Regions from separate parts of the Chryseobacterium sp. PTM-20240506 genome, predicted to be linked through region 2. Evidence: riboswitches for the same ligand, from Rfam matches in the RefSeq annotation. Region 2 holds a riboswitch; each other region holds the start of a gene.

Evidence for each region. A riboswitch is a leader RNA that binds a small molecule or an ion and turns the genes downstream of it on or off. The one in region 2 is predicted to bind cobalamin.
Region 1: it holds a riboswitch for cobalamin, as region 2 does, so the genes downstream of both, metE (5-methyltetrahydropteroyltriglutamate--homocysteine S-methyltransferase) here and ACNFU2_RS08750 (TonB-dependent receptor plug domain-containing protein) in region 2, are expected to answer to the same signal.
Region 3: it holds a riboswitch for cobalamin, as region 2 does, so the genes downstream of both, ACNFU2_RS08235 (acyl-CoA thioesterase) here and ACNFU2_RS08750 (TonB-dependent receptor plug domain-containing protein) in region 2, are expected to answer to the same signal.
Region 4: it holds a riboswitch for cobalamin, as region 2 does, so the genes downstream of both, prpB (methylisocitrate lyase) here and ACNFU2_RS08750 (TonB-dependent receptor plug domain-containing protein) in region 2, are expected to answer to the same signal.

The regions. Positions count from the first base shown of each region.
Region 1 is NZ_CP182581.1:1,197,989-1,205,619, reverse strand. Features, by position in the region: gene ACNFU2_RS05290 (efflux RND transporter permease subunit) at 1-245, shown strand, start outside; gene ACNFU2_RS05285 (KTSC domain-containing protein) at 400-846, opposite strand; gene ACNFU2_RS05280 (hypothetical protein) at 1,133-1,255, shown strand; gene ACNFU2_RS05275 (hypothetical protein) at 1,394-3,163, opposite strand; gene metE (5-methyltetrahydropteroyltriglutamate--homocysteine S-methyltransferase) at 3,295-5,604, opposite strand; cobalamin riboswitch at 5,863-6,049, opposite strand; gene ACNFU2_RS05265 (Lrp/AsnC family transcriptional regulator) at 6,204-6,665, shown strand; gene ACNFU2_RS05260 (Crp/Fnr family transcriptional regulator) at 6,679-7,212, opposite strand; gene ACNFU2_RS05255 (VOC family protein) at 7,226-7,606, opposite strand.
Region 2 is NZ_CP182581.1:1,997,877-2,005,507, forward strand. Features, by position in the region: gene ACNFU2_RS08725 (NAD(P)-dependent alcohol dehydrogenase) at 1-880, opposite strand, end outside; gene ACNFU2_RS08730 (CCC motif membrane protein) at 1,075-1,395, opposite strand; gene ACNFU2_RS08735 (DUF2752 domain-containing protein) at 1,415-1,705, opposite strand; gene namA (NADPH dehydrogenase NamA) at 1,735-2,787, opposite strand; gene ACNFU2_RS08745 (cytidine deaminase) at 2,895-3,377, shown strand; cobalamin riboswitch at 3,483-3,659, shown strand; gene ACNFU2_RS08750 (TonB-dependent receptor plug domain-containing protein) at 3,692-5,539, shown strand; gene ACNFU2_RS08755 (hypothetical protein) at 5,551-6,591, shown strand; gene ACNFU2_RS08760 (CCA tRNA nucleotidyltransferase) at 6,771-7,631, opposite strand, start outside.
Region 3 is NZ_CP182581.1:1,873,477-1,881,107, forward strand. Features, by position in the region: gene ACNFU2_RS08225 (endonuclease MutS2) at 1-1,590, shown strand, start outside; gene ACNFU2_RS08230 (hypothetical protein) at 1,827-2,627, shown strand; cobalamin riboswitch at 2,683-2,854, shown strand; gene ACNFU2_RS08235 (acyl-CoA thioesterase) at 2,967-3,350, shown strand; gene ACNFU2_RS08240 (HD domain-containing protein) at 3,387-3,977, opposite strand; gene ACNFU2_RS08245 (FG-GAP repeat protein) at 3,983-4,669, opposite strand; gene ACNFU2_RS08250 (PadR family transcriptional regulator) at 4,964-5,293, shown strand; gene ACNFU2_RS08255 (PspC domain-containing protein) at 5,305-7,020, shown strand; gene ACNFU2_RS08260 (1-acyl-sn-glycerol-3-phosphate acyltransferase) at 7,331-7,631, shown strand, end outside.
Region 4 is NZ_CP182581.1:4,384,024-4,391,654, reverse strand. Features, by position in the region: gene ACNFU2_RS19740 (hypothetical protein) at 1-113, shown strand, start outside; gene ACNFU2_RS19735 (bifunctional 2-methylcitrate dehydratase/aconitate hydratase) at 285-1,736, opposite strand; gene prpC (bifunctional 2-methylcitrate synthase/citrate synthase) at 1,782-2,927, opposite strand; gene prpB (methylisocitrate lyase) at 2,920-3,828, opposite strand; cobalamin riboswitch at 4,233-4,426, opposite strand; gene ACNFU2_RS19720 (PLP-dependent aminotransferase family protein) at 4,692-6,104, opposite strand; gene ACNFU2_RS19715 (hypothetical protein) at 6,245-6,757, shown strand; gene ACNFU2_RS19710 (hypothetical protein) at 7,177-7,332, shown strand; gene ACNFU2_RS19705 (DEAD/DEAH box helicase) at 7,513-7,631, shown strand, end outside.

The sequences.
Region 1 (7,631 bases), 800 kb from region 2:
CAATTGCATTGGCGAGTGGAGCAGGAGCTGAATTTAATAAAGGTCTGGCTTGGGTAGTTATCGGTGGTTTAACATCGTCTCTATTCCTTACCTTGATCATCGTACCAGTAGTATACTCTCTGTTTGATTCAATTCTAAGAAGAATGGGTCAGCATGAGAAAACAGACTATGAGGCTGAAATGAAGGCTGATTACAAGCACAGAGAACTAAGTGATGACGGATTTACTCCTAAACATTTAGATTAAAATAACAACCTTAATTAACCGAAAAAGCGTATCATTTTTGATACGCTTTTTTGATTGTTCCCTGTGCTGCCAACAAAATTTTAAACTCTATTCTCCACAATAAAAAGGCTTCCAGAATAAACTGAAAGCCTTCGCTTTTATTTTATACAAAAAATTAATCTGCCATGGCCTCACCGGATTTTCTGTAGATGAAGTTTCCGTAAATGTGTCTTCTTGCAAAACGGCTTGGTGAATCAGCATTTACCATTTTGATATAGGTGTTTCTAGGTACTCCCAGGTATTCATACATCATTCCGTTTAAATGCTGGATCTTAAGAACCTGTTTTTCAAAATAGAAATCGTGAATATTAGATTTTGTAGTTGTTTCTACATATTCCTCCTTATACTTTTCCTGTGTTTCCGGGTTAATGCTCACCAAAAAGTGGTAAGCTTCAATTACAGATTTGCTTTTTTCTTCCGCTTCCAGTTTTCCGGCTTCATCATCGATAAATTTATCAGGATGAGAATCTTTCATCGTATTCCTGTAAATGGTTTTTAACTCCTGTAATGTGACTGTTTTATCTACCCCAAGAAGCTTTCTATGTTCACCAACTCTTTTCATATCTATATATTTTATTGATTCTAAGGATTCTATGTAATTGTTATATCCATAAGTATGAATTCGTACAATACTATTTTATATTCCGTTATATGGTCCTTTTTTCGGGGTGCAAAATTAGGTAATTAATTCCAGAAAATCATAACTTATTCATTATTAATTTATTTGGATATGATTTCTGGTGTAGGAAGATGGAATACAATGAGGAGTAAATTAGTTTTTGCCTATACCTTAGAAGCATTTAAAGAAACAAAGTCTTATTTTTTTTATATTTGTAAAAAAGCAGATTATGCAAAAAGAAAAATTACTAAGGAAGAAAAAAGGATATACTCAACAACAAATTGCAGATGTGATTGCTACTGATGTATCCAATTACTGTAGAAAAGAAGGAGGTGAAAGAATAAATGAATAATTTTGCAGGAATTATTCATGATAATATTATATAAACAAAAAAGCATGACATGATAATGCTTTTTTTATTTTGTAAATTTTCTTTGTCTATTTTTAATTGATTATAAGAATCATATAGAAATAAAATACTTTATTTAGTTTATAGATCATTTACAATTTTATAATTCGTTAAATCAATATCAGAATCTTTTAATAGCTTAATTTTTTCCAACATTGTTTTATTTTTTAATTGACAATCTAATATGGCCTCGTTAATTGTTGTAATTCGCTTTTCGCTTATACCCTTATCTATTATGTAATTTAACATATCATCAAAATAATTATGTAAATGTTCTACTAATAAATTGACATAGGATGGTTTTTTACCAGAATGTACAATTAAATTTCTTACCCTATAAATGCGACGGATTTGCCATTCAACTTTAAGTTTATGATCTTCCAATAGTTTTAATATACTTTTACTATTGTTTAAAGTTTTATTTAGTGAAAATAAACGATATTGAAGTAAAGGATTATTTTGAATTGAGTTTTTTGCAGTTTCCCGTATTGTTGCATTCTCTTTCGTCATTATAAAAGCAGCTAAAATTTCAAATTTATTGGTTTCATCATTTTTAACAACTGAACGAATAGTTTGAATTGATTTTCTTCTGTCAAAATGTTTGAAATCATTTCCAGCTTGATCTAATAGTTTTTTTATATAGCCATAGATTTGAAAAGGGATAATTGCATCGATAATTTGAATAATTCTATCCTTACCACATTCAATATCTTTTGGTATTAAAGTTTCTACTGCTGTCCATAAGCTTAGTAATTTGTTTTCTATTTCTTTTGATGATAGAGCAATACTATGTAAGTCTATAACTCTTGTAAGACGGTGAATGGTTTTATCAAGTAAATTTAAATCTTCAAAAATATTTTTAACTTTTTGAGTTGCTATGAAGGGATTGACATCAGATTTTTTTATAATAGATTTTGTAGGTTTATCCATTAAAATGGAATATTTATCTGTTTTATTAATAACAATCGCAAGTTCAGAAATTTCGGGAGCTTCTTTATGATGATAGAACGAAAACATATTTCCTAGCTTTAAGATTACATGCTCTGATTCAGTTCTGGCCTCTTTATCATCAATAGCTTGTATGTTAAAAACTACAAAATATTGAGTTTTTAATTTTGAATTTATGAAGTTTAGTTCTTGACCTTTTAATTTATTGTTTTTATATGTTGTTTGAATTTTGAAACCTAAAACTTCCGCCACATCATCGAATTCTTTAAACAATTTATTTACTTTATAAATAATAGAATAGTTCTTTTTTTTAAAATCAAAGAAATTGAAAAAAATGTCAGGATTGTTTATTGTAATAGTAGTTGAATAGTTAAAAAAGAATTTATTGGTTATGTAATAGATATATTCAGGAGAATAACCGTAATTTATTAATTCTGTAATCAATAATTTTGTTAATGAATAAATTTTTTCTTTCTCTATTCCCACTGGAATTAAAATTTTTAATGTACTTTTAATCTCATTAAGATATTTATGATTGTCAAAATAATGATATAATAGAATTATTATTTGCCTCAATTCAGAAAGTGAATTTTTTTTTAAATTGATTTCTTTTATGATTTCATTTAATTGATTATTTAAAATTTTTTTAGCTAAAAAATCACTATTTAAACTCCATAACAGTTCATCTACCACGTGCTCAATATTAGGCTTTTTTATTAAGCCTTCTTTAACGTCATCAATTGTAGTAATTGTTTCAATGCATAATAATCGTATATTTAAAGCTTTTGGCTTATAAGTGTCTAACGTGTAGTCAAATAATGATTCATTTAAAATTTGAGCAAAAAATAAAAGACCTTGTTGATTTGCTAGGTCAGTCCAATTCTTAGGAGAAATATACTTCATGTTTGATTTTATAAATATTAGTTTAAATCTAAAATAAGAAAATTTAATTGTTTAGCAAATTGTTACCAACCACAAAAAAAAGCAGGAGCTTTCACCCCTGCCTCAAAATAAAAAAATAATGATCAGTTCTATTAAACTTTCTCAGTCGAATAAGCTGCAGCCAATTCTTTCGAAGCTGCTACCATAGCGATCAATGCTTTTTCTGTTTCCTCCCAATGACGGGTTTTCAATCCGCAATCCGGATTTACCCAAAGCTGTTCTGCAGGGATTACGGCTTGTGCTTTTTTCAGCAATGCAATCATTTCCTCTTTTGATGGAACTCTTGGAGAGTGAATGTCATACACTCCGGGGCCGATCTCGTTTGGATATTTAAAGTCTGCGAAAGCATTTAATAACTCCATTTGGCTTCTTGAGCATTCTATCGTGATGACATCGGCATCCATATCGGCGATATTATGGATAATGTCATTAAACTCTGAATAACACATATGCGTGTGGATCTGTGTAGCATCCTCGACACCGCTTGCGGAGATTCTGAAAGCTTCTACAGCCCATTGAAGGTAATTTTGCCATTCTACCTTACGCAAAGGAAGACCTTCTCTGATAGCCGGTTCATCGATCTGGATAATTCTGATTCCTGCTTTTTCAAGATCGTTTACTTCATCACGGATTGCCAAAGCAATCTGCTTACAGGTGGTAGAACGAGGCTGATCATCACGTACAAATGACCATTGAAGAATGGTTACGGGGCCGGTCAACATTCCTTTTACCCATTTTTGAGTTAATGACTGGGCATATTTCGACCAGTAAACCGTCATTGGCTGAGGCCTGTGAACATCTCCATAAATAACCGGCGGTTTTACACAGCGGCTTCCGTAGCTTTGAACCCATCCGTTTTGAGTAAATGCAAATCCTGCGAGCTGTTCCCCAAAATACTCGACCATATCGTTGCGTTCAAATTCTCCATGTACCAATACATCAATTCCGATTTCCTCTTGCCATTGGATGGTTCTCTGTGTTTCTTCTTTAAGCAGCTGATCATATTTCTGGGCGGTCAGGTCTCCTTTCTTGAATTGAGCTCTCCAGCTTCTTACTTCTTTGGTTTGAGGAAAAGACCCAATTGTTGTTGTTGGAAATAAAGGAAGCTCCAATGCTTTCTGCTGTGCTTCTTTTCTCACATTAAAAGGACTGTTTCTCTGTGCGTCACTTTCTGTAGTTACAGCAACACGGTTTTTCACATCCTGATTGTGAATTAGTGTTGAAACTTTTCGGTTTTCAATAGCTTTTTTATTTTCAGCTAATTCCTGTAAAGTATTGTAATCCGGGTTTTCTGAAGCTAATTTTTTTAAGGTAACAATTTCATAAACTTTTTGCCTGGCGAAAGCCATCCATTGTTTGATCTCCGGAGATAGTATATTTTCATTTTTCTCCAGGTCAAGATCGAAAGGAGAATGAAGTAATGAACATGACGGTGCAATGAAAACTCTTTCAGAACCTAATGCAGCAATAGCTTTTTTGATGAAAACCAGAGACTGATTGAAATCGTTTTTCCAGATATTTCTTCCGTCTACGACTCCTAATGAGAGGATCAATGTTTCAGGAATTGCATTGATGACCTCATCCAATTGTTCCGAGGCTCTTACCAGATCAATGTGTAGTGCATCAACAGGTAGAGTAGTGGCCAATGAAAGGTTATCTTTTAACCCATCAAAATAGGTTGTCACAATGAATTTAAGGTTCGGAAACTGTTTGGCAATTTCAGCATAAATGTTCTGGTAAACTTCTTTTGCTTTCTGATCAAGGTCTAGTGCTAAAAACGGCTCATCCAGCTGGATCCATTCTGCTCCGTTGTTTTCAAGCTCTTTTAAGATCTCGACGTAAACCGGAAGCAGATTTTGTGCTAAATCCAATTTATCAAAACCTTCTTCTTTTTCTTTTCCTAATAATAAATAGGTTACCAATCCAAGGATAACAGGCTTTGTATGAATTCCTGCTTCCTTCGCTTCAATAAACTCATTGACGATTTTATGGGAGAATAATTTGAATTGCTGATCTTTTTGGAATTCTGGAACGATATAATGATAATTGGTATCAAACCATTTTGTCATTTCCATGGCTGTAATATCGTGCCCGTCTTTTTGATAACCTCTGGCCATAGCAAAGTAAAGATCTAGCTCATTTGATGTAATATCCTGATAACGGGAAGGAATAGCTCCAACAGATAATGTCATGTCCAATACCTGATCATAAAAAGAAAAGTCATTGGATGGAATCAGATCAATTCCTGCTTCTTGTTGTAGTTCCCAGTTTTGCTTTCTGATCTTTTTTCCTGCCTCTAAAAGTTCCTGTAACGATGTTTTACCTGCCCAATATAGTTCGCAGGCTTTTTTAAGTTCTCTGTTGCTACCGATTCGCGGATAGCCAAGGATGTGTGTTTGCATTTTCTTTAAACTTTTAATTAAATTTTGGTTTTAAAAGTTCTTATAATGCTTCATGACGCAATCGGGAAATAGTTTTTAGCAATAGAGAAGATACAATATAGACGTAATTTTTCCAGTGAGGGATAGTTTGTTGGGTAGCCTGAAATTAATTTTCATAAAAAACATTACGTTTAAACTCAAATAAATTCTGAGTTTAAAACCCAATTCAATACGTTCAAAAGTATCATCTGTATGACCAAAAGCTTCAGACCGCGAAAGCATTGTCAATTCGGAATAGGCAGGTCTCCTGACTTGTAACAGTTTTTGTCATCCTTCCCGCTTGTAGCAGTGGATATTCAGGGACAAAAACCTCTGTTGTGTTACTTACAGTTGCGCGACAGCTCGTGATTTCCACACGATTCCCTATTAATCTACCTTAAGTAAAACCTTTTCCGTTTGATGAAGTATGTTAAAGAACAAAATAGGTTGTAAAGGTATTAATTTAAGATGTTTAATTGGTGTAAATGTAAAAATTAAGGATATTATTTTGTTTGAATTGAATTTGTGAGTTATTTATTCTGTAAATTTGAAAATATAAATCGAAAAAAGAATATTATCCTGTGGAAAGACTAGACGATAAAGACCTTCAATTGTTGAGAATACTTCAAAAAAATGCAAAATTGACCGTTAAAGAATTGGCAAAGGAAATTAATCTTTCTCCATCTCCTGTTTTTGAGCGTGTTAAAAGGTTGGAGCAGGAGGGTTATATCAAACATTATGCGGCTGTCCTGGAAGCTGAGAAACTGAATCGTGGTTTTACAGTTTTCTGTCAGGTTAAATTAAAGATCCACGACAGGTCTGTGGGAAATGAGTTTGTACAGGAAATTACACTGATAGACGAAGTGGCGGAATGCTATAATATTTCGGGTGATTTTGATTTCCTTCTCAAAGTTCAGGTACGCGATATGAAACACTACCAGGATTTTGTATTTAATAAATTAGGTTCCGTCGACTCGATAGGAAGCACACACAGTACTTTTGTAATGGCAGAAGTGAAGAATAACCATGGAGTTACTATATAGAGCAGATCTCTTACTAGATTTTTTTTCCTCTGATCCTGCTTAATGATACAGAAGTGATACCAAGATAAGATGCAATATAATACTGAGGAACCCGGCGGAAAATCTCGGGGGATTGCTTTATAAGCTCATTATATCTTTCCTCTGCAGAATCTTTTATACGGGAAATAAAGAGCTTCTGATATTTAAGTAAGCGTTCCTGTAGATAGCTGTAATAAAGTTCCTTGCTGTCCGGATTATTTTCAATTATTTGTCTGAAATCCTCAATAGAAGTGCTATATACAGTACAGGGTTCTATCGTTTCGATATTATAAATACTTGGAGAATTATAAAACAGACTTTCCCACGACGAAATAAAGTTTCCTTCAAACAAAAACTGAAATGTAATTTCCTTACCGTCATTATTAAGCCAACCTCTGGCAACTCCTTTTTTGAGATAGTAAAATTTACGCGCCATCTTACCTTCTTCCGTTAGCAAGGTTTTGCTGGGCAATTCTTCCTGTTCGAAATTACTAAGGATTTTAGCCAAGGCGTTTTTATCTGGGGACATGCTCAAGAAGATTTTAAATATAATTACTCACTTCAATCAGGTTCTGATCAGGATCCCGGAAGTAGACGGACCTTATTTTGCCTATTGCTCCGGTTCTGATAACAATACCCTCGATGATTTCGATGTTTTTTTCTTTAAGTTCTTTTAAAATATCATGTACATCTGTTGTGGCAATAAAGCACAGATCTGCAGAACCGGGAGTGGCATGTAGTGCCTTTGGCTCAAATTCATTGCCTTTCTGATGCAGGTTGATTTTTTGGTTTCCAAAAGCAAGCGCTTTCCGGTTATCTCCGAATGAGACCGCTTCAAATCCCAGGATGTTTGTATAAAAAGAGATGGTTTTTTCGATATCAGCTACCGTTAGAACGATATGATCAATGTTTTGAATTTCCATGGTATTGTTTTTAATGTAAACACTG
Region 2 (7,631 bases):
GGGAGCCCCAGTAAGGATTAGTCATACTTACCCCAAATGGCAATCCGGACATATTGTATTGATAATGTCCTCCTCCCAATCCTACAATGGTAAGGTCTCCGTCAAGGCTTACAACCTTAGTTCCCAACTCAATGGTCGAAGTTGCTCCAACAAAATCCAATACTACTTTAGCCTTTTTTATTCCGGTAATCTTTTTGATCTGTTCTGCAGCATCAGCATCTTTGGAATTAATGGTGTAAGAAGCTCCAAGCTCTCTGGCAAAGGCCAGCTTATCTTCTGTGACATCACATGCAATAATTTCAGCTCCGCTGATCTCCCGTAAGATCTGAAGTGCAACATGCCCTAATCCCCCAACACCGATCACCACCACATACTCATCTGCCATCAACTTATCCAGTGACCTTTTGATCGCTGAATACGGGGTTAAAGCAGCATCGGTAAGTGGTGCAGCTATAACGGGATCGAGATCATAAATAGGAACCAATAAACGGGACGATGGAACAAGCATATATTCTGCCATCCCGCCATTCAGTCCTAATCCTCCACCATACGCCATTTCTGACTGATGGTCACAATAGTTCTCTTTTGATTGCTGACAGGGTTTACAATGCCCGCAGCCCCAAGGTCCATAGACTAAGACAGCATCCCCTTTTTTATATCCTTTGACATCTGAACCGATTTCTTCAATCCATCCCGCATTCTCATGTCCCAAAGTAAAAACAGAACCTGAAACTGTACCTTCATCTATAATATGCAAATCCGAATGACAAACACCTGCACCTCCAATCTTTAATAATACTTCTTCTCCTGATGGTTTTGGGATTTCCATATCATTTACAACACGGACATCTTTGTGTCCGAAAAAACGTACTGCTTTCATACAATTAATATTTGAAATTTATATACTTCAATTTACTAATAACATACTGGTTTACATGAATAAATACCATTAAATAAATCATGTTTCCGATAAAATTTCCTATATACGTATTACATTAAAGAAAATTACAAACAACCCACCAACAAAAAATGACCGCAAAATTGCGGTCATTCAGTTCGATCATATCATTAAAGTTATTTTCCCATATTTTTAAGCTGATTAATCTGCTCCATATATCCGTCCCAGCCGACAGTAGAAAGGACAAAGATCATATAGGCAAGACTCAGAACTCCTATAATCAGACCAATGATGCATAATATTCTTCCTGTTTTAAGGTTATCATAGTCTGAATATACTCCCGGATTCTGAAGATACAGCGCATTATCCTTATTGTACAGATTCATTCCGATTAATCCACAGATTACACCTACAATCCCGTTACAACAACAGCTTCCGAGGATAGCGACGATTCCTAGTACTAGTACGGTTGTCGCGTTTGGTAATTTTTGATTCATAGTTAGTTATTTTAATAATTTAATGTAATGTTAAAGGATGTTTATAAAAATAAGAAACCACCATGATAATTGAATTAATAATGGCTAAAAAAACCAGTATATTACCATAGCTTCTTTTTTTATCAATAAAGTTCACTCCTACCATAAGCAAAAAAAGAAGTAAGGTGTAGACCGCAGGAAACATATGAAAAGCCTCTGAAAATTTTCCTTCAAAGACTAAAACAATTGCCCTTTGGGTACCACAACCAAAACATTCAATTCCTAAGAATTTTTTGCTTGGACAAGGTAGCATAAAATCTTCAATCTTCATTTCCTGAACTTTTATTTTGGTTTCTAAAATTAAGAAGAAATTTTAGCTCTTAGATATTGATGTGGGAAAAAACAGTTTTCATTCATTTCAAAGGATCCCTGAACTGCAATATATGGATTTCTAAGAATTTCCCTGGCTACAAAAATAAGATCGGCATCACCCTTCTGTAAAATATCCTCAGCCTGCTCTATTTTTGTGATCAAACCTACTGCTCCCGTCTTCACTTCAGCTTTATTTTTTACCTGTGATGATAAAGGGACCTGATAACCGTCAAAGACAGCAATCTTTGCTCCATGAATATTCCCACCACTTGAAACGTCCACTAAATCCACCTTATGCTGCTTCAGTATTTTTGCAAGCTCTACACTGCTTTCGATATCCCATCCATTTTCAGCATATTCTGTTCCTGAGATTCTCACAAACAATGCAGTATTATCATTCAGTTCCTCGTTTACCGCATCTACTATTTCTATTAAAAATCGTATTCTGTTTTCGAAGCTGCCTCCATATTCATCTGTTCGTATATTCGAAAGCGGAGATAAAAACTGATGAACTAAATATCCATGTGCCCCATGGATCTCTATAATATCAAATCCTGCTTTCACAGCTCTTCTTGCAGCTTCTTTAAAATTCTGAACCTGAGTTTTGATTTCTTCCAGCGTCAGAGCGTGTGGAATTCTTTCTGTAGGATGATAAGGAATCGGGCTAGGTGCCAGGGTTTCCCACCCCTCTTCCACTGGAATTTGAATATTATTCCAGGTAGAGCCTTTTCTTCCGGCATGTGCCAGCTGGATTCCGATTTTACTCTCAGAATTGGAGTGGACAAAGTTGACAATCTGCTGAAGTTTTTCAGCCTGTTCGTCATTCCATATTCCCATACATTTATTAGTGATCCTTCCCCGGGGTTCAACACCCGTTGCTTCAATCATTATCAGTCCGGTACCACCTTGTGATCTGCTTCCGTAATGTACGAAATGAAAGTCATTAGCCATTCCGTTTTCACTTGAATACATACACATAGGTGACATAACCCATCGGTTAGAGAGTTTAATATTTCTGAATTGTATCGGAGTATATAACATTGTCTATTAATTTTTGAATTTTACTAATGAAGAGGAAATAATCCCGGGTTGCCCACGTGATTAAAAAGAACTAATTTTACCTCCCCTTTTTAGGCTCCAATAAATATATGAAAAAAGATATACAGATCGGCTACGAATATTTTAAAAATAGCTCTGAACTGAACGATATAGAAAAAAAACTTTTCGAAAGAGCAAAACAAGCCCGCGAAAATGCTTATGCCCCTTATTCCCAATTTTTGGTCGGGTGCTCCGTATTACTTGAAAACGGAGAAATATTTTCCGGTAACAATCAGGAAAATGCAGCTTTTCCATCCGGACTTTGTGCTGAAAGAACAGCTCTATTCTGGATAGGTGCAAATTTCCCTGAGGAAAAGATCAAAAAGATTTTTATCGTAGGAGGCCCTAAAGAATCTTCTGAAAAAACACCACCGATTCCCCCGTGTGGCGCCTGCAGACAAAGTCTTATTGAATACGAAACAAAACAAAAAGAAAATATTGATCTTTATTTTTCCAGTATGAATGACGAAATCGTTAAGGTAAATTCGATTAAAGATCTATTGCCATTTTACTTTGACTCGACGTTCTTGTAATCGTGAAACTCTCAATTCTGAGGTTCTGGGAATCGTTATTTTTTCTGCAGACCATTGTTTTGATTACAAATTAACAGATACGACTGAGATTTCTTTTTAAAAATTTATCTTTGCAAAAATTTTGGTTTTCAAGCTATTGAAATAATAGGGAATTGGGTGAAAATCCCAGACTGTCCCCGCAACTGTAGATCGCAATTAAAATTTCTATAAGAAACCACTGTGAAAACGGGAAGGTATAGAAATGCGAAAGTCAGGAGACCTGCCAAAATGATAATATCAAAAATATATTGCTTTCGGTGGAAAAGTAAAATAGTATGAAAAAAACCTTAGTACTGCTTTTATCGTTATCTGCTTATTTTCTTTGTCTGGGACAAGAGAAAGCAATCGATACCGTTTATATTTTTGACAACCAGATGAACAAGGTAAAACTTTTTCATAAGGTTACTCCAATTACTCCTCAGGATGCTGAAAAGAATTCCACGAATCTTTCAGAACTTTTACGTTTCCAATCCAGTATTTATATCAAGGAAAACGGACGAGGTGCAGTTTCTTCGCCTTCGTTCAGAGGAACCTCTGCTCCACAGACAGCCTTTGTTTGGAATGGAATCAATATCAATTCGATATTTCTTGGTCAGGGAGACATTAATAATATTCCTCTTTTCGGATATGATGAGATCGGAGTGAAAGCCGGTGGCGGAAGTGTAATATACGGGAGTGGTGCAATCGGCGGGAGTATACATCTCAATAATAATCTGGGTTTCAATAAAAGTTTTAAAGCCTCCCTGTATTCTGAGGGTGGATCATTTGGTACTTTTAATAATTTCGGAACGGCCTCCTACAGCAATGAAAAGCTGAGTTTTAAAGTCTCAGGAAATCATTCGATCAGTCAGAATGATTATAAAGTCGAAGAAAAAAACTATATTAATAGAAACGGCAAATACTTTAACAGTACCTTTAATGTTGGAATCTCCTATAAAATTGCGAGACATCAGACGATCTCATGGCAAAGTCAGTTTTTTGACTCGACACAGAATTATCCGATTTTTGTAGAGAATGGCAACCGTACAAAATACGAGACACAAAGCACCAGAAGCTTACTTTCCTGGGATATTACTAAAAATAAATTTTCAAATAGCTTAAAAGCTGCTTACACAGAAGAAAATTTCCAATATTTTGGCAATTACAATGCTCCGAAGACCAGTGGTTCAACAGGGAAAAATTATATCTTTAAAAATGATTTTAATTATTTCATCGTACCTGAACTTAATGTCAACATCATCACCGAATTCCAGGTAAACAAAGGTGAGGGGTATCAGCCTGATCTCCAAGGTGTAAAAACTGAAGGAATTGGTAATGTAAGTAGAAATGTAGGCTCTTTAGCGGGGTTAATACGATATTTTCCGACGAAAGATCTGCGTTTTGAAGCTGGTGTTAAAAAGGATTTTGTAGAGAATATAAGTTCGCCATTGCTTTACTCATTCTCGGGAAAATGGAGTCCGGTACAATGGTATAATCTTGGAGTAAATGTATCCAGAAATTTCAGATTTCCAACATTCAATGATCTGTATTGGAATCCCGGAGGAAATCCAAACCTAAAACCGGAAAGGTCTTACCAGATGGATATGGACCATGAGTTTAAATGGGGTAATATTAAACTTGCATTAAGTCCGTATTATCTTTATATATCGGATAATATAGTGTGGTTGCCGACAGCTTACGGATATTGGTCCCCAGTTAATATCAATAAAGTGAAGTCTTATGGTTTAGAATCACAGATTACTTTTGATAAACAGCTTAAAGAACACCATTTTAGATTTAATATAGGATATACACTTGCAAAATCCATCAATCAGGAAACTAAAAAGCAAATGATGTATGTCCCTCTCCATAAGGTTTTTGGAAATTTTGATTATCAGTATTCTTTCCTAAAACTTTATGTTCAGGGAGTTTTTAATGGTCTTACATACACTACAACAGATGAAAAAAGAGAAGATGCTATAGATTCTTATTTCGTCATGAACACGGGTGTATCAGCAACGATCTTAAAAAAATATGTCTTAGGTTTTAAAATCAATAATTTAACCAATACTGTTTATGAAACGGTGTCTTATTATCCGATGCCAAAACGTAATTACAGTATTTCCGCAACGATAAATTTTTAATAAAAAATAACATGAAAATAACTAGACTTTTACAACTTTTATTTGCTGTAGTACTACTTTTCAATATTTCCTGTAGTACTGATAGCGATAATACTTTGCCTGTAGTAACTTATGAAAACGGATATTTAATTTCGAACGAAGGAAATTTCGGAAAGCCAAATGCAGAAGTAACTTTCGTTTCAAGAGACTTAACTTTTAGTCAAAACAGCATCTTTTCCAAAAATAATAATGGAAACCAATTGGGTGATGTTTTACAAGCTATGGCATTCAACGGGGATAAAGCGTATCTCTTGTTAAACAACTCAAATAAAATCCAGGTAGTAAATCGATATACTTTTAAAAGTGCAGGTGAAATTACCAATCAAATAGATAATCCCCGTTATGTTGCAGTTGCCAATAATAATATCTATGTAACCAATGATAAATATCAGGGAGCTAAATATGTAAGTATTTATAAAAATTCAGATCTATCTTTTGTTAAGAAAATTACATTCACGGATAACGTTGAAAGAATTGTTGAAGCAGGAGGAAATATTTTTGTTCAAAATGCAAGCTTTGGATTCGGAAACAAAATAACTTACATCAATACTTCGAACAATGATGTACAATCTGTAATTACATTGCCCAATGTAAACATCAACAAAACAATTTCCTATAATGGTAATGTATATGTTATTGCTACAGGAACTACTGACTCTTATATTTATCAAATTTCAAGTACCGGAAGCATTACGAAAACAACAACGTTGACAGGTATTCCTAATGCTACCAATCTTCAGATTGATGGTGGAAGATATTTCTTCTCTTCAGCAAATAAAGTATACTCAATGGTTATGGCGGCAACTACTCCTCCTACAACTCCTATTATTACTGCTGTAGACGGAGGACAATACTATACACTTTACGGTTTCAGTGTTGTAGATGGAAAGATCTTTACGTCTGATGTGAAGAACTTTACTGAAGACAGTGAAGTTACAGTATATACTACTTCAGGATCAAAAATCAAATCCTTTACAACAGGTAAGGGGACTAATGGCGTGTATTTAAATTAAGAAGTTTCTACTTTTTAATAGACTAATAAATTTTATTTTTTTTTCATCATTTGTGTTTTTTCCGGGCTGCCTAAGGCAGCCCGGATTTCTTCTACAGAAACCAGACAACATCCAAATAAAAAAGATCCGGAAATGAAATCTCCGGATCTTTTTTATTTTTTCAATTGATAGTTTTGGACTCAGATGATCAATCCTAACTTTTCAGCTTCTGCAATAACATACTTTTTTGCTTCTTCATGATCATTCTGGATTTCACCTTCAAGAATAGCTTCTTTAACCTTCTCTTTCAGAATTCCAATTTCACGTCCCGGCTTCAGCTGAAACATCTCCATGATTTCTTCTCCGGATATAGGTGGCTGAAAGTTCCTTACCTGGTCCTTTTCCTCAACTTCTTTTATCTTTACCGCTACATATTCGAAGTTCCTCTTGAACTTTTCCTGTTTTTTTGAATTTTTCGTGGTGATATCCGCCTTACAAAGCGTAAACAGATCTTCAAGATCTTCACCAGCGTCGAATAAAAGTCTTCTTAGAGCAGAATCAGAAGCATCATCCGTAATCAAAGCGATCGGGCGGGATGAAAGTTTGACCATTTTCTGTACATACTTCATATCTGGCCCTAAGGGAAGTTTAAGCTTTTGGAAAAGGGTTTTCACCATTTTCGATCCCAAAAATTCATGACCATGGAAAGTCCAGCCGGTTCCTTCAACAAATTTTTTAGTGGGTGCTTTTCCAATATCATGAAGTAATGCTGCCCAACGCAACCAAAGTTTGTCTGTATTGACGGAAATATTATCTACAACCTCCAAAGTATGGTAAAAGTTATCTTTATGGGTCTGTCCTTCCACCTCTTCTACCCCTTTCAGTTCAATCAATTCAGGAATGATGTATTTTAAAAGACCGGTTTGTTCCAGCAGGCTTAATCCAATAGACGGCTTTTCAGAAAGCATAATCTTATTGAATTCTACCATAACCCTCTCCTTCGAAACAATTTTAATCCTTTCTACCTCCTGGCTGATTGCGGATAACGAGTTTTCCTCTAT
Region 3 (7,631 bases), 120 kb from region 2:
ATCCGTGAGAGTATTATAGAGGACCAAAGAGTTTTAGCAGTAAAATCTGCGTATAAAAAAAGGGTTTCCGGAAGAGTCTTGGGACTTTCAAAAACCGGATCCATTACCTATATACAGCCGGACAGCGTAGTCAGCCACTATTTTAAATTGAAGGAAGCTGAAGAGGAGGAAAAGAAAGAAATTGATAAGATCCTGAGGAAACTTACAGCTGAATTAGCCGAATTTCAACCTCAGCTCTGGAGGTATCAAAAATACATTTTTGATCTTGATTTAACGAGGGCAAAAGCCAAATTTGCAGAATTAATCCATGGAGTACTGCCTAAAATCAACCGCCATAAAACCCTGAGATTAAGAGAAGCTTTTCATCCATTGTTATGGCTAAGGAATAAAGCAGAGAACAAAACGATCCACCCACAAACATTGAGTCTGACGGAACATAACAGGATCATCTGTATCTCCGGTCCCAATGCAGGGGGAAAATCAATAACCTTAAAAACGGTAGGATTACTACAGCTGATGATCCAAAGTGGAATCCTCGTTCCCACTCACCCGAAATCCGAAATGTTTTTCTTTGACAAAATCATGACTGATATTGGAGACAATCAGTCTATAGAAAACCATCTTTCGACATATTCTTCGAGATTAAAGAAAATGTCCGGAATCATCAGGGAATCAGACGCCAATACGCTCCTGTTAATTGATGAGTTTGGAACAGGTTCCGATCCGGAACTGGGAGGTGCCCTGGCAGAAAGTTTCCTTGAATTTTTCTACGACAAAAAAAGTTTCGCGATTATCACCACACACTATACCAATATCAAACTGGTGATAGAACAACTCCCTAATGCTGAAAATGCGGCGATGCTATTCAATGAAGAAACTCTGGAACCGATGTACAAACTGGAGGTAGGCCAGGCAGGAAGTTCCTTTACTTTTGAAGTTGCCGAAAAGAATAAAATTCCCAGATTCATTATCCATTCTGCAAAGAAAAAGGTAGAACACGATATTGTAAACCTTGATAAAACCATTGTTAAGCTACAGCAGGAAAAATTTGAAGTTGAAAAGCTTAAAACAGATCTGGCTGAAAGAAAGGAATCGGTAGAAGATAAACGGGATAACCTTCAAAAGCTGAATGAACAACTTCAGCAAAAATTATTCAATTTTCAAAAGCTGTATGAAGAAGAACATCGGAAGCTTCAGTTCGGGAACAAAATCGAATCTTTTATCGAAAGCTACGTTAAGGGAAAATCCAGGAAGGATGTGGTAAAAGATTTCGTGAAGATTTTAGAACAGGAAAAATTCAGAAAAATAGGTGCTGATAAAGATGAAACCAAACGTCTTCAGATTGTAAAAAGAAAGATCACCCAGCAGCTGAAAAAAGAAGAGGTTATTGAAAAAATCGCAGAAACCAACGAAAAAATAGAGGAAAAACGCAAAACCGATCGTGAGATCTGGATGAAAGTGGGACAACGGGTGCGTATTACAGGAAGTACCAGTGTCGGCACGATTGAAAAAATTTCAAGAAATAAAGTGATTGTCAATTATGGAACCTTTAAAACAACCATTGATGCCGATGAGCTTGAAAGAATTTAAAAATTGATTTAATAATAAATGAGAGTGCTTTTAGCACTCTCTTATTCTTTACTCTTTACTCTTTACTCTTCCTTCTTCCCAAAAAATTTCGCCTTACCGAATTTCTATCCTCCTCCAACCTAACAGAATAAATTCCTTTTGTAAAACTTTCTTTAGCAAATAAAGAAGATTTAGGAAGCTATAATTATGTTCCGAAATGCTTTTAATTTATATATTTGAAGTATCAAAAATTTTTCATGATGATTTCCGTAAACAAAGCATTCTATTTATCTGCCTTCAGTTTATTTTCATTAGCCTTCCTAAAAGGGCAGCAAAAAATTCCTTTTGGAGTTGTAAAAGCAGAAGAAGGCTATGCCAATGTACGGGTGGCAAAGGATAATTACAGAAAAATTGTAGACAAAATCAGAATGCGTAAAGGGGATGTTTTTCTTTATGTAAAACCGGCTCCCGGAGAAACAGAATGGCTATGGATCAAATATCCCGATAAGCAGGATACTGAAAAGCCTTTTGTGAGATATGAAAATCTTGATAAGGAAGGTATGGTGAATAAAGACCGTGTAGCCTTTATTGATCAGTTGCCTCAATACACACCTTCCAAATCCAAAAACGGAAGATCCCTCATTTTCACAGATAATAACAACCCCAAAATACCTACCGCTCAAAGGAGTAAAGTAATCATCGATATTTATCCTTCTAATGCCAGCTACCGTAAACAGGAAAAAGATACGGATGGAACGATATTAACCATTGATAAAGTTAAACCCTGGGGAATAAGCAAAGAACTTCCGGAAGGGATGACCGAAATCAAATCGATCCGGGTACAGCAGGTGGGGCGTGGCTCTGTCTTTGTGAGAGAAGCCATCAAAAATATGTTCCAGCCTACTATGGATTTCAATAACATCAGTGTAGCTGCTATTGATAATGATAATATTTTCCTTTATATGGTGAACGGATCAGGTGAAAACAGGTATACCACACTCTGGACAATCAAACAGGGCCGGGTGGCTCATCAGATTATTTTTAAAAATCCGGAATAATTCACCTTACTTCTCTGTATTATCCTTATTTTTGCACCTGAAAAAGTCTTACCACTTATTCATCACAGGAATGGGTTCTGCCTAACGCAGATTAAAAGGGAATCGTGTGAAAATCACGAGCTGTCGCGCAACTGTAAGTAACAAAATGTAGGATCCACTGTGCCATGCATGGGAAGGGATTAAAGATGTTACAAGTCAGGAGACCTGCCTTTTCTTTGAACAAGAAACTTTCGCGGCCTGAAGTTTATTGATCTGATGGATGTTTTCAGGAATATACTAATTCCTAGATTATTCTGTTTATTTCAATAATTTCATCCCGCTTTAATTTAATAATGAAATATGACTACAGAAGAAAGAATTCAAGCATCTGAAACCAGAATCTTTAAAGCGGTTTTCCCCAACACAACCAATCATTACGATACCCTTTTTGGTGGTACAGCGATGCAATTGATGGATGAAGTGGCATTTATTACCGCTACCCGCTTTGCAAGAAAACGAGTGGTAACTGTAAGCAGCGACAAAATTGATTTTAAAAAGCCTATTCCTGCAGGAACTATTGTAGAATTGATAGGAACAGTTTCCCATGTCGGGACTACCAGTATGAAGGTAAACGTAGAAATTTATACAGAACAGATGTATTCGTATGAAAGAGAAAGAGCTATTGTTGGAGATTTCACTTTCGTAGCTATAGACGAATTTAAAAAGCCTGTACAGATACTATAATCAGAAAAAAACGCAAGCCTTCGGCTTGCGTTTTATTTATCTTAAAACTTTTTCTGTTTCTAAACTTTTACTAAGTAAAAACTGGAATGCTTCTCCCATTTCATCAGAAGCCCGGCTGATGGCATTTTCCAGCATATTCCTGATCTGGCTTTCTGTTACCTTAGCTTCTGTCCAGCTTTTTCCTGAAGTATGCGAATTCAGGATAAACGGCATGATCCTGTCTATTGCACAGGCAAAAATAGCATCAGGGGTCTGTTCTTCTTCAAATTCCAGCCACAAATTAAAGAATTCCGAACGCAAAGGTTCATCAAGAATCCCGAAAATTTTCTGGGCAGACAATTTTTCTCTTTCAAATTTGCCCACCATGGCTTTTTCGTCAAATAAAAATGTATCTCCAGCTTCTATTTCTACCAGATCGTGGATAGAAAGAATCCGTATCACCCTTAACAGATCGATATCAGCCCTGTTTTTAGCATAGGGGAAAAGTACCTGTGCTAAAATAATGATCTGCCATGAGTGTTCAGCAGTATTTTCTCTTCTTGAATCATCGGCATTATAATTCCTTCTCTGTACATTTTTTAATGCATCTACAGCAAGAATAAAATCAATTTCCTTTTGTATTTTCATGTTTCCTATTCTTTATAATATTCTTTGATTGGATATCTCTTTGTTTTTATGATCCATTTATTTTTAATCTTTTCGCGTCGGGTTACTTTTACAGATTCATCATTCATGGCATCTTCTTCCAGTTCAAAGACCTTATCAAGTCCTTTTCCGGGCAGCACTCTGTATTCTGTGGTTAAATGCCAGCAACAACCGGATTTAGAAAATGTTATGAGTCTTTTCCTTTTTGGATCTGTCTGAAACATTCCCAGATTTTCGCGGGCAAGATCAGTTAATTCCTCACTGATCACGAATTGCTTTCTTGTCGTATTATAGACATATACGTCATAGGAAGGACCACCATAGCTGCTTTCATTACCATTTCGGATAGCAATATCTTCAAAACCGTCAAAGTTAAAATCTTTAAATATCAGCGGGCTCTGTTCATCATAAAGCTGAATAACATTAACACTAGGTTGTTGATCCTTACCAAGGTAAAAATAAAGATCATCAGAAGTGAACTCCTGTAAAGTCCGCGAGGTCCTTTTATCTTTCAGTATAATTGTACCATTTCCACTACATTTATCAGCATCACAATCCTGAACAGTGATCTCCGCATTATACAATAAGGATCCATCTTTAATTTCAAAATGCTGCTGACCGGAGCAAAAAGATCCTAAAATAATAAAGATGATCAAGATTACAGAACTATTCAAAATTAACTTTTTTGCTCAGTATACAGATGACTGAAAATTTCCATAACAAAAATAAGAATAGCGTTAAGAATGACCATCATTTATCTTCTATTTTAATTGATTTTAGTTTTCTTAAAAAAATAGATAAAATTTATTTAATTGAAAATCAGTTAATTAAATAAAAGTAAATAAAAATTTCACTACTTTGTATTGCATAATACCATTTTAATTACATATCTTTGTAATGTAAAATAAGAATAGGTTCAACTAGCTAGGAACCGGATTCTAAATATAACTAATTAAAACCTTATTAAGATGAATACTGAAAATACCAAAGCGCAAATGCGAAAAGGGATTCTGGAATTCTGTATTTTAAGTCTTATCAATCATCGTGAAATGTATGTTTCCGACCTTATAGATGAACTAAAAAAAGGAAAACTGGATGTAGTAGAAGGCACACTCTACCCTCTTTTAACAAGATTAAAAAATGGTGAGTTTCTCTCTTACAGATGGGAAGAATCAACAGGAGGCCCACCGAGAAAATACTACCAGATTACAGAAAAAGGAAAGTTGTTTTTAGGTGAACTTCTCAATACCTGGAACGAATTAACAGATTCAGTAAACCAAATCACTCAAAAAAATTAAAAAACAAAGCTATGAACAAGACACTCTCAATAGGACTCGCAGGTTTTTCTTTTACAATAGAGGAACACGCATACATAAAGCTAAGCGATTACCTTAATGCACTAAGAAGCTCTCTGGATGCTTCAGAAGCAGATGAGGTAATGCATGACATAGAAATAAGAATGGTTGAAATCTTCAGAGATTCATTAGGAAAAAGAGAAGTTATCAACGATACTGATGTAGAAGGAGTAATTGCACAAATCGGAACACCGGAAAAAATCGAAGAACAGGAAGAAGCATATTATTCAGAGAAAAACTCTAAAAGAACAAGCCACTCAGGCGCAGAATATTCAGACAAAAGACAATTATTCCGTGATCCTGAAAGACAAAAGATCGCCGGTGTGTGTGCAGGTCTGGCCCATTATGTAGGAATGGATATTACTGCCATGAGAGCAATCTGGCTTGGAGTATTTATCCTGGGAATATTTACAGCTGCTATATCCTCTTCACTTATTGCATTACTTTATATTATTCTGTGGATCGTACTTCCCAAAGCAGAAACTGCTGCAGATTTTTTGAAAATGAAGGGAAAGCCTATGAACTTCGACAATCTTAAAAATGAATCGAATAAGCTGGTACAATTTGCCAACGAATCTACTCAGAGAGTCGGAGAAATATACATCGAAAACAAACCTTACATTAATAATGCAGGAAGCGGGATATGGAACGTAGTGAGATATGTTCTTGGAGGAATCTTCGCACTGATCTCTTTTTCTTGTCTGATCGGAGTATTTGTAGTCTTCGGATTTATGGGAACTAATGATTTCCCTCCTATTAACGAAATGAATTTCTATTTCGACAATGACGGAATGAAGTATACCATTATGGCCATGATCATTTTAGGAAGTTTAATTCCTGCCCTGTTATTTGCCTTATTAAGTATCAAATTAATTTCGCCTAAAACAAAATTAAGAAATACGGGTTGGGTTTTGGGAGCATTATTCCTTGGATTGATCGCATTATCTACTTATTTTGGAGTGAGTATGGCAAGAAAAGACATGTTTCTAAAAGGCCACAAAGAAGACACCGAAGAGGTATCTATCAATACAACATCAGATAGTGTTTATGTAGACCTTAAACAAATTGTTATTCCACAAAACTTCCTTGGATATGACGATGACCTTTACTCAGATAAAGTAAACGTTTTCAAAAAGAACTGGATCCATGTTGACGTAACAAGAAAAGCCGATATAAAAACCCCTTACTTAATCATTAAAAAAGAAGCAAGAGGATATAATATCCCGTTAAACGTAAGTGTTCCTGTAGAAGTTGTAAATAACAAGGTGATACTTCCTAATTACATCAAATATCCATATGAACATCGTTTCAGAGATTACAGTATAGAATATGAGCTTGTAGTTCCACAGAATGTAGTGGTACTTCCAATCAAAAAAGACGGAATTAATTTCGACGGGGACCTGAACGGTGACGGAATAGATGACGATGATGAAAATTCTGATGATGATCAGGCAAATATCAGAATCGAGAAAAATAAGATCTCCGTTAATGGTTCTACTATAGAGTACAACTCCAATGATAAGGATAGCATCATTATCAACGGAAAAAAAGTTCCAAACTCTAAAGCAGAAAAGATAATGGATTCCGTAAAGTCTGACATCAAGAAAAAAGGTAAAGTAGACATCCAGATCAAGGATGGAAAAGACGAAATTTCCATAAAAACCAAATAATAAACTGCAGAGAGTGGCAGAAGGTGTGAATGGAAGACAACAGTTTGAAATTCACACTCTTCTTCTCTCAAAAGTGACAAAAAATATTATTTATTAGTTCTTTATGTTAAAAAATTGTCATACCTTCGTATAGTTATTTAATTCATAACCAAATCAATTAAAAAAACCTCAACCATGGTACAAGTAGCATTAGAAATTATAATGAAAATCGTAGATTTAATCAGCGGTTTATTTTAAGAGCGATAATATTTCAATATATTTGTAAAGTATAACCTTTTGGTTATACTTTTTCTGTTTTAATACGAAATCTATGAAAAAACTAATCGGCAAAATAATGTTGAAACTGATGGGTTGGAAAGTCGTGCTTCAGGGCGACGTCAACAGCCTTAACAGGTGTATTCTTGTAGTAGCACCTCATACCCATAACATGGAATACATTTTAGGGAATTTTGCTTATTGGTCTTTGGAAAAGCCATTGAAGATAATCATTAAAGATGCTCATACCAAAGGATGGTATGGCGGAATCGTGAAAGGTCTGGGAGGAATTGGTATCGACAGAAGTCAGAAAAATGATCTTGTTAATTTTGTTGCCAAGCAATTTGCAAAGGAAG
Region 4 (7,631 bases), 2.4 Mb from region 2:
GAGTTTCAACTTTTTGCGGAATATACAGTGGGAAAAATGTTCCAACGAAAGTGTTCTATCTTTTATTCGGAATGGCTATCCTTGCAGGCTTGATAGGAGTCATCAAAACGTAGGTATTCTTCGATACAATTTCAATTTTATTTTCAATAAAAAGTTATTACATATCAAAGCCTGAACTTCACGATTGTTCAGGCTTTGAAAAAAAATCAAATATCTGTTTTAAGGTGTTTGGTAAGTCAGTATTTATTTTATTTTTCTGAAATTATTTATTGAATTTCAGATAATTAAACAATCAAAAGATCCACAAACTCATTAACATTGAGGTTAACCAGCTTATCATACTCCAGAGAATTTTCCAATACAAGTCTTTGCTGCTTTTCCGGGAATATACGGGCGAGATTCAATTTATACTTTTTAATCAGTTCAGGAATTCCTTCATCCCTTCTTCGTTTATGTCCTATAGGATACTCTACTTTTACTTCTTCCAAAACAGTTCCGTCATTTAACTCTACTGTTAATGCATTGGCAATGGAACGTTTTTCAGGATCATGGTAATCAGTGGTAAACTGAACCTCCTCGATACATTCAATTTTATCACGAAGAATATCAATCCTTGGATCTGAAGCAATATTATCTTCATAGTCGGCAGCAGTCAGCCTTCCGAAGATAAGAGGTACCGCTACCATATATTGAATCGCATGATCTCTGTCTGCAGGATTATTCAGGGGACCTTTTTTATCGATAATCCTGATAGCCGCTTCATGCGTACGAATAGTAATTTTTTTAATATCTTCAGTTGTTTTACCCATCCCTTTTAATTGATGGTGCAATGTCATAGCTGCTTCCACGGCTGTTTGTGAATGGAATTCAGCAGGGAAAGAGATCTTAAACAATACATTCTCCATTACATAAGAACCGTATTCACGCTGAAATTTGAATTCATTTCCTTTAAATGAAACATCATAGAATCCCCATATTTTAGCCGTAAGTACCGAAGGATAACCCATTTCGCCGGTTTTGGCAATTAATGCTAAACGCACAGCTCTGGAAGTGGCATCTCCGGCTGCCCATGACTTACGACTTCCTGTATTAGGAGCGTGACGGTATGTTCTTAAAGATTGTCCGTCCACAAAGGCCAATGAGATCGCATTGATCAGCTCATCACGGGTTAATCCAATTAATTTCCCTACAACGGCCGTAGAAGCCAACTTCACTAATAAAACGTGATCTAAACCTACTCTGTTGAATGAATTTTCAAGAGCAATTACTCCCTGAATTTCATGCGCCATGATCATGGCTTCCAGCACCTGCTTCATTTTCAAAGGAGCTTTTCCTTCTGCAATATGGGTTCTGGACAACCAGTCAGCGGTTGCTAAAATTCCTCCTAAGTTATCAGAAGGATGTCCCCATTCTGCAGCTAGCCATGTATCATTAAAATCCAGCCAACGAATAATAGCTCCAATATTGAAAGCCGCCTGAACCGGATCCAGTTGAAACTGAGTTCCCGGCACTTTTGCACCATTCGGAACAACAGTTCCTTTTACAATAGGTCCCAATAATTTCGTACATGCAGGATAAGTTAAAGCTTCCAATCCACATCCAATAGTATCTAAAAGGCAGTAGTGGGCCGTTTTCCAGGCCAGGTCGTTTTTAATTTCGAAGTTCAATACGTAATCTGCAATATCTGTTAATACCTGATCCGGTTGTGGTCTTTCATTTGAAATGTGTGATGACATCTTTTTGTTTTAAGTTTAATTAGTTTATATTTTAAATTGATTGTATTATCTGCTTGTGATAGGAACAAATTCTTTATTTTCAGGCCCGGTGTAATTGGCACTTGGACGGATAATTTTGCCATCCTGCCTTTGTTCAATGATGTGGGCACTCCATCCGGTGACTCTTGAAATAACAAATAACGGAGTGAACATAAGGGTTGGTACTCCCATCAGATGATACGAAACCGCTGAGAACCAATCCAGGTTAGGGAACATTTTCTTTTCTTCCCACATTATGGTTTCCAGCCTTTCAGCAATATGATAAAGCAACATATCTCCTGCCTCTTCGGAAAGTTCTTTCGCTACTTTTTTTATCACTACGTTTCGCGGATCCGATATAGTGTACACCGGATGTCCAAATCCAATAATTACTTCTTTGTTACCAATACGCCTTCTGATATCCTCTTCCGCTTCATCCGGGGAATTATAACGACTCTGAATTTCGAAAGCCACTTCATTCGCCCCACCATGTTTAGGACCTCTTAAAGCGCCGATAGCTCCCGTTATACAGGAATAAAAATCTGAAGAGGTTCCCGCAATAACACGCGCAGTAAAAGTGGAAGCGTTAAATTCATGCTCTGCATACAGATTAAGAGAGATTTCCATTGCCTTCACCCAGGAATCGGGTGCTTTTTTACCATGCAACAGGTGAAGAAAATGGCCCCCAATAGTATCATCATCAGTTTCTACATCAATCTCTTTTCCGTTATGCGTATAATGATACCAATACAAAAGTCCGGAACTGAATGATGCCAGTAATTTGTCTGCAATATCCCTTGCTCCCGCCACATTATGATCGTCTTTTTCAGGCTGAATACTTCCAATTGCTGAAACCATGGAGCGCATTACATCCATCGGATGGGCAGCTGCAGGAATACTTTTCAGGATATTTCTTACAGAATGTGGTAATCCTCTCAGTGATTTCAATTTGGCTTTATAGTTTTTTAACTGGGCTCCTGTTGGTAGCTGTCCGTAAATAAGAAGATAGGCTACCTCCTCAAATTCTGCTTTTTCTGCGAGGTCCAAAATGTCATAACCTCTGTAATGGAGATCATTTCCACTTTTTCCTACACTGCAAAGTGCAGTATTACCTGCGGCAACCCCGGAAAGCGCTACACTTTTCTTAGGCTTAAATGTTGGTTCGTTATTCATTGACATTCTTGTTCTGTTTAAATAGGTTATCTAATTTTTGTTCGTAATCATGGTATCCAATACTTTTGTAAAGCTCTTCCCGGGTCTGCATGGTATCAATTACATGAGCCTGGGTTCCATCTTTCCGGATATGCTCGTAAACATTCAGTGCTGCCTTATTTGCCGCCCGGAAAGCAGAAAGGGGATATAAAATCAAACCGACTCCCGCATCTTTCAGTTCATCAGCAGTATACATTTTAATCATTCCGAATTCTGTAATATTGGCCAGTACAGGAATACCTGTAGCGTCTACAAACTTTTGATAATAGCTTAAATCAGGAACAGCCTCCGCAAAGATGAAATCTGCTCCGGCTTCTTTATAGGCAACAGCCCTTTCCAATGTTTTTTCAAGCCCTTCATTGGCAAAAGCATCAGTACGTGCCCCGATCACAAAATTTTCATCCGTCCGAGCATCAACAGCAGCCTTCAAACGGTCTACCATTTCCTCTTTGCTTACCACTTCTTTACCTGGACGGTGCCCACAACGTTTCGCTCCCACCTGGTCTTCAATATGCAAAGCACCTGCTCCGGCTTTAATTAATGATTTTACAGTTCTTGCTACGTTGAATGCCGAAGGACCAAACCCCGTATCTACATCCACCAATAGAGGTAAATCACATACATTGGTTATTCGTTGAATATCGATCAGAACATCCTCAAGGGTCGTAATTCCCAGATCCGGAATTCCCAACGATCCTGCAGCAACTCCTCCTCCGGAAAGATAAATAGCATTGAATCCTGCTTGCTGCGCCAGCAATGCATGATTGGCATTGATAGCCCCGACAATCTGAAGAGGGTTTTCTTTTTGCATCGTCTCCCGGAAACGTAATCCGGCAGACTCTAGACTTACATTTTTACTCATCTTTAATATTATTGTTCGTTTTGATGTATTTTAACTCACATTCTTCCAACAATTTAAAGAAAGATTATTCTTTAAATGATTAAAATAATTAAACGACCTATAAACCTTAATGAATGGTTGAACAGCCTCATTACATTTTCATGTAATAACAATCCGGTCAAAGATTGCTGCCATCAGCCTGTAATGCTTATAAATCAATATAAAAGGTGCTGATAAAACTTCACAATACTTTGTAAAAGAGAAAATTATGGAAAGGGACTAATACGAGCAAGCTGTAGAAATGATACAGCCCTGAAAAGCAAAACCTGTAAACCATTTCTTAAAAATGATAATGTACACAAAAAGATATCGGGCACTGTTATCACATCGTATCATACCTGACTATAAGCTTCAGATCGCGAAAGCATCGTCAATTCGAAATAGGCAGGTCTCCTGACTTGTAACAATTTTTATCGTCCTTCCCATTCAAAAAAAGAACAGTGAACCCTGATTGATAAAAACCTTTTGAGTGTTACTTACAGTTGCGCGACAGTTCGTGATTCACACACGATTCCCTTTTAATTCACAGCTAAGTGTAACCAATTCCGGTTGATAAAGAAGTATAAATGAACTCCTTGGTGGTAAATATAGGTATTTTATTGAAACACGAAAATAATTATTTACGAACAACAGTTAGGAATTCGTAATTCTTTGAAAATAGGCATTATAAATATATTTTCAATTTTCAAAATCATAATTAAAATGATCTTGATTATGTAAAAATCACTTGCAAAAAAATCCGACAAACACGATTATTGAGAAAAGCATATGCTCTCAATATGAAAATATGATTCTGAATTAACAGATAAAAGCCTGAAAAACACTCACAATATCTGTTTCAAATTCTCACCTATATTTTGCAAAGCCAACAGGCTATGGGATGTGATACGTTCTGCAAAAATAATCCTGAAATGGTACCTGAACTGATCGGTAAGGCTAAAAATTTCTCCGGGAGTAAATAATATTCTTTGCTGTTCGCAATAAGCGTAAAATTTCTCCATATCCACTCCTTCAGGCAAACTTCCCCAAATGCTGTATCCACCCTGAGGATCTTCAAAATAAGCCCCATCCGGAAAATGGCTTTTTAATATCTCTAACACATCTTTGGCCTGCTTATATAGCTGTTTACGAAATGAACGCAAATGTTTATCATAGCTATGGTCTTCAAGCAGTTTAATGACCAGTTCCTGATATACCGGAGCAACAGATCTTCCTAAGGCAAACCTGGTTCTCTCTGCTTCCGCATGGAATTTTCCCGAATGCATCCATCCCAGGCGAATACCGGGAGCCAATGTTTTGGAAAAAGAAGAAAAAGTTATTACCCAACCACCGGTATCAAAACTCCCGATCCCCGAAGGTCTCTCATTGCCAAAATAAAGGTCTCCGTAAATATCATTTTCGATAATCGGAAACTCATATTCTTCCGCAATGGAAAGCAGTTCTTTTTTTACAGTTTCCGACATCAGAATTCCTGTAGGATTGTGAAAATTAGGTGTAACTACAAGAGATCTGATATCATGATCCGCGCATATCTTTTTTAAATATGCCGTATCAAAACCATTTCTATCCCGGACAGGAATTTCTATGACTTTAAGTTTCAGATTGGCAATTACTTCCAAAACAGAAAAAACGCACGGACTTTCAACAGCAATGAGGTCACCGGCATTCGTCACAGATGCCAGGGCAATGTAAAGTGCCTGCAATGCTCCATCAGTAATGATTAATTTTTCAGGATGCAATGTGTATCCATATTGAGAAGTACGTTTAGCGATAAGATCTCTTAGTTCTAAAGACCCGTTAGCAGGATAGTAGCGAAGAAGTGAAGTCCCTTTTTCGCGGATCACTTTCTGCATTTTTTTTAAAATGAGCTTTTGCGGAATCAATAGATCCGTAGGTGCCGCCGAATTAAATGAGGCATATTCGGAGGGCTTATTTCTTGATGAAATCAGAGCAACATTTTTATTGAAAACTTCATTTTTTGAGACCGGGTAAAGTGGTAAGTTTTCACTGCTTATTTGTGGAACATCATCTGCTACAAAATAACCGGAGCGGGGAATATTTTTCACCCATCCTTTCATCACCAGATGATCATAACCACTTTGAACCGAACTTGTACTCAGATGATAATTTTCTTTAATCTCTCTCACAGATGGTAGACGGGTGCCGGGCTTTAACATTCCAGTCTTTATTTTATCTTCAATAGCAGTGGTAAAAATCTCATATCTGTACGTCTTCATGGCGTTTCATCTTTTTCATAACAAATGTACAAATGTGTTCGCACAAATGATTAAAAACCAACTGTACTGATTCAATTGTACTCAACTGTACTCATACAACAGTTTAATAATCCATTAGCTTTGGGTAAAAAAGAATCATAATGGAAATTATATCCAAATTTACCGTAGGATCAGACCAGGGAATCGATCACCTTTTTGCTGTCATGAGACCATATATCAGAAATACCTATTCTGGAAAAGTTTCATCGGAAAAAATTGAAGAATACCTTGCCGAAAATGTAGAATACAGGAAAATGATCAATATCCTGAATGACTTATCCACCCAGCTCATTATGGTGTTTGCAGATCATGAACCCGTCGGTTATTGCCTTTTTAAAAGCGGATCATTATATCCGGAAGCAAATGAAGGGGAGAGAATGACGGAAATAATTGATTTTTCTATCCTTCCTGAATATGATCAGCCTGAAATAAGACAATCATTATGGAACAAAAGCAGATCAGCTATTACTTTTACAGATCGTATCTGGATCAGCATAACTGAAGATGATCCCATGCTCTCATTCTTCAATTCGGTTGGATTTGAATTTATAAAAACGACCACACTGAAAGCATTTTCACTCCCTGCAAAAATATACGAACTGAAGCTGAAGTAAATAAGACTATTCCTTTCACATATTTACATTGTTATTTTTTGGAACAGATGTGGACAATATTTTAATTTTCTTAGCTTAGAGGAGGAAAAGCAACCTCAACAAACAGATCCTGTTAGCAGATATAATGTTGCTGACAGGATCATGTAATACATTAATTAAAAAAACAACCCATTACAAAAGATTTTGACCTTATATTTACAAACAGAAGCCCGATTCTTTATGGCTAAAAGCTGTTTTTAAACAATTTTTTGAAAATCAATTAATTAAAACATCGATTATCCCTTATTTTTTCGTATCTTTGCACTTAATAAATAACCAGGCCTCTGCCTTTGCTATCTGTTACAGTTTAGAATACTTATTTTTTTCTTTCAGTTTTTGCTTTTTCAGCTGCCAAAAATTAACCCTTATTTATTTCTTGAATGAATATATATACAGGCAACTTTAAAAAACAAAGAATAGAAAAACAATTTGAAGATCCTTTTACTCCTTTAGGAGATTTACTCTCAGTAGAAATTACAAAAGAAGACCATTACGCAGGCTCCAGGGTTTACGGGCGTATAGAGGTGCTCATTTAATGTGAGGCATGCCACGCTATTGCAAACTCAGCAACGATCTTTATTTATTCAGATTATTGGTGAACAAAGCAAATGAAACAACGGGAAAAATTATTTTTTTCCGATACACCAACAATAAAATAAATATTCAATTCCTGATAAAGAATTGGTCAAAGGTCGAAGATTCGGCAAACCTTATCAATGAATTTCAAAAATTTAAATTTAATTAATCCCATTATCCGCGCCGCTACAGAGACAGGATATTCTAAACCGACAGAAATACAGGCGGATGTTATTCCGCAGATTTTGATGGGTAGAGA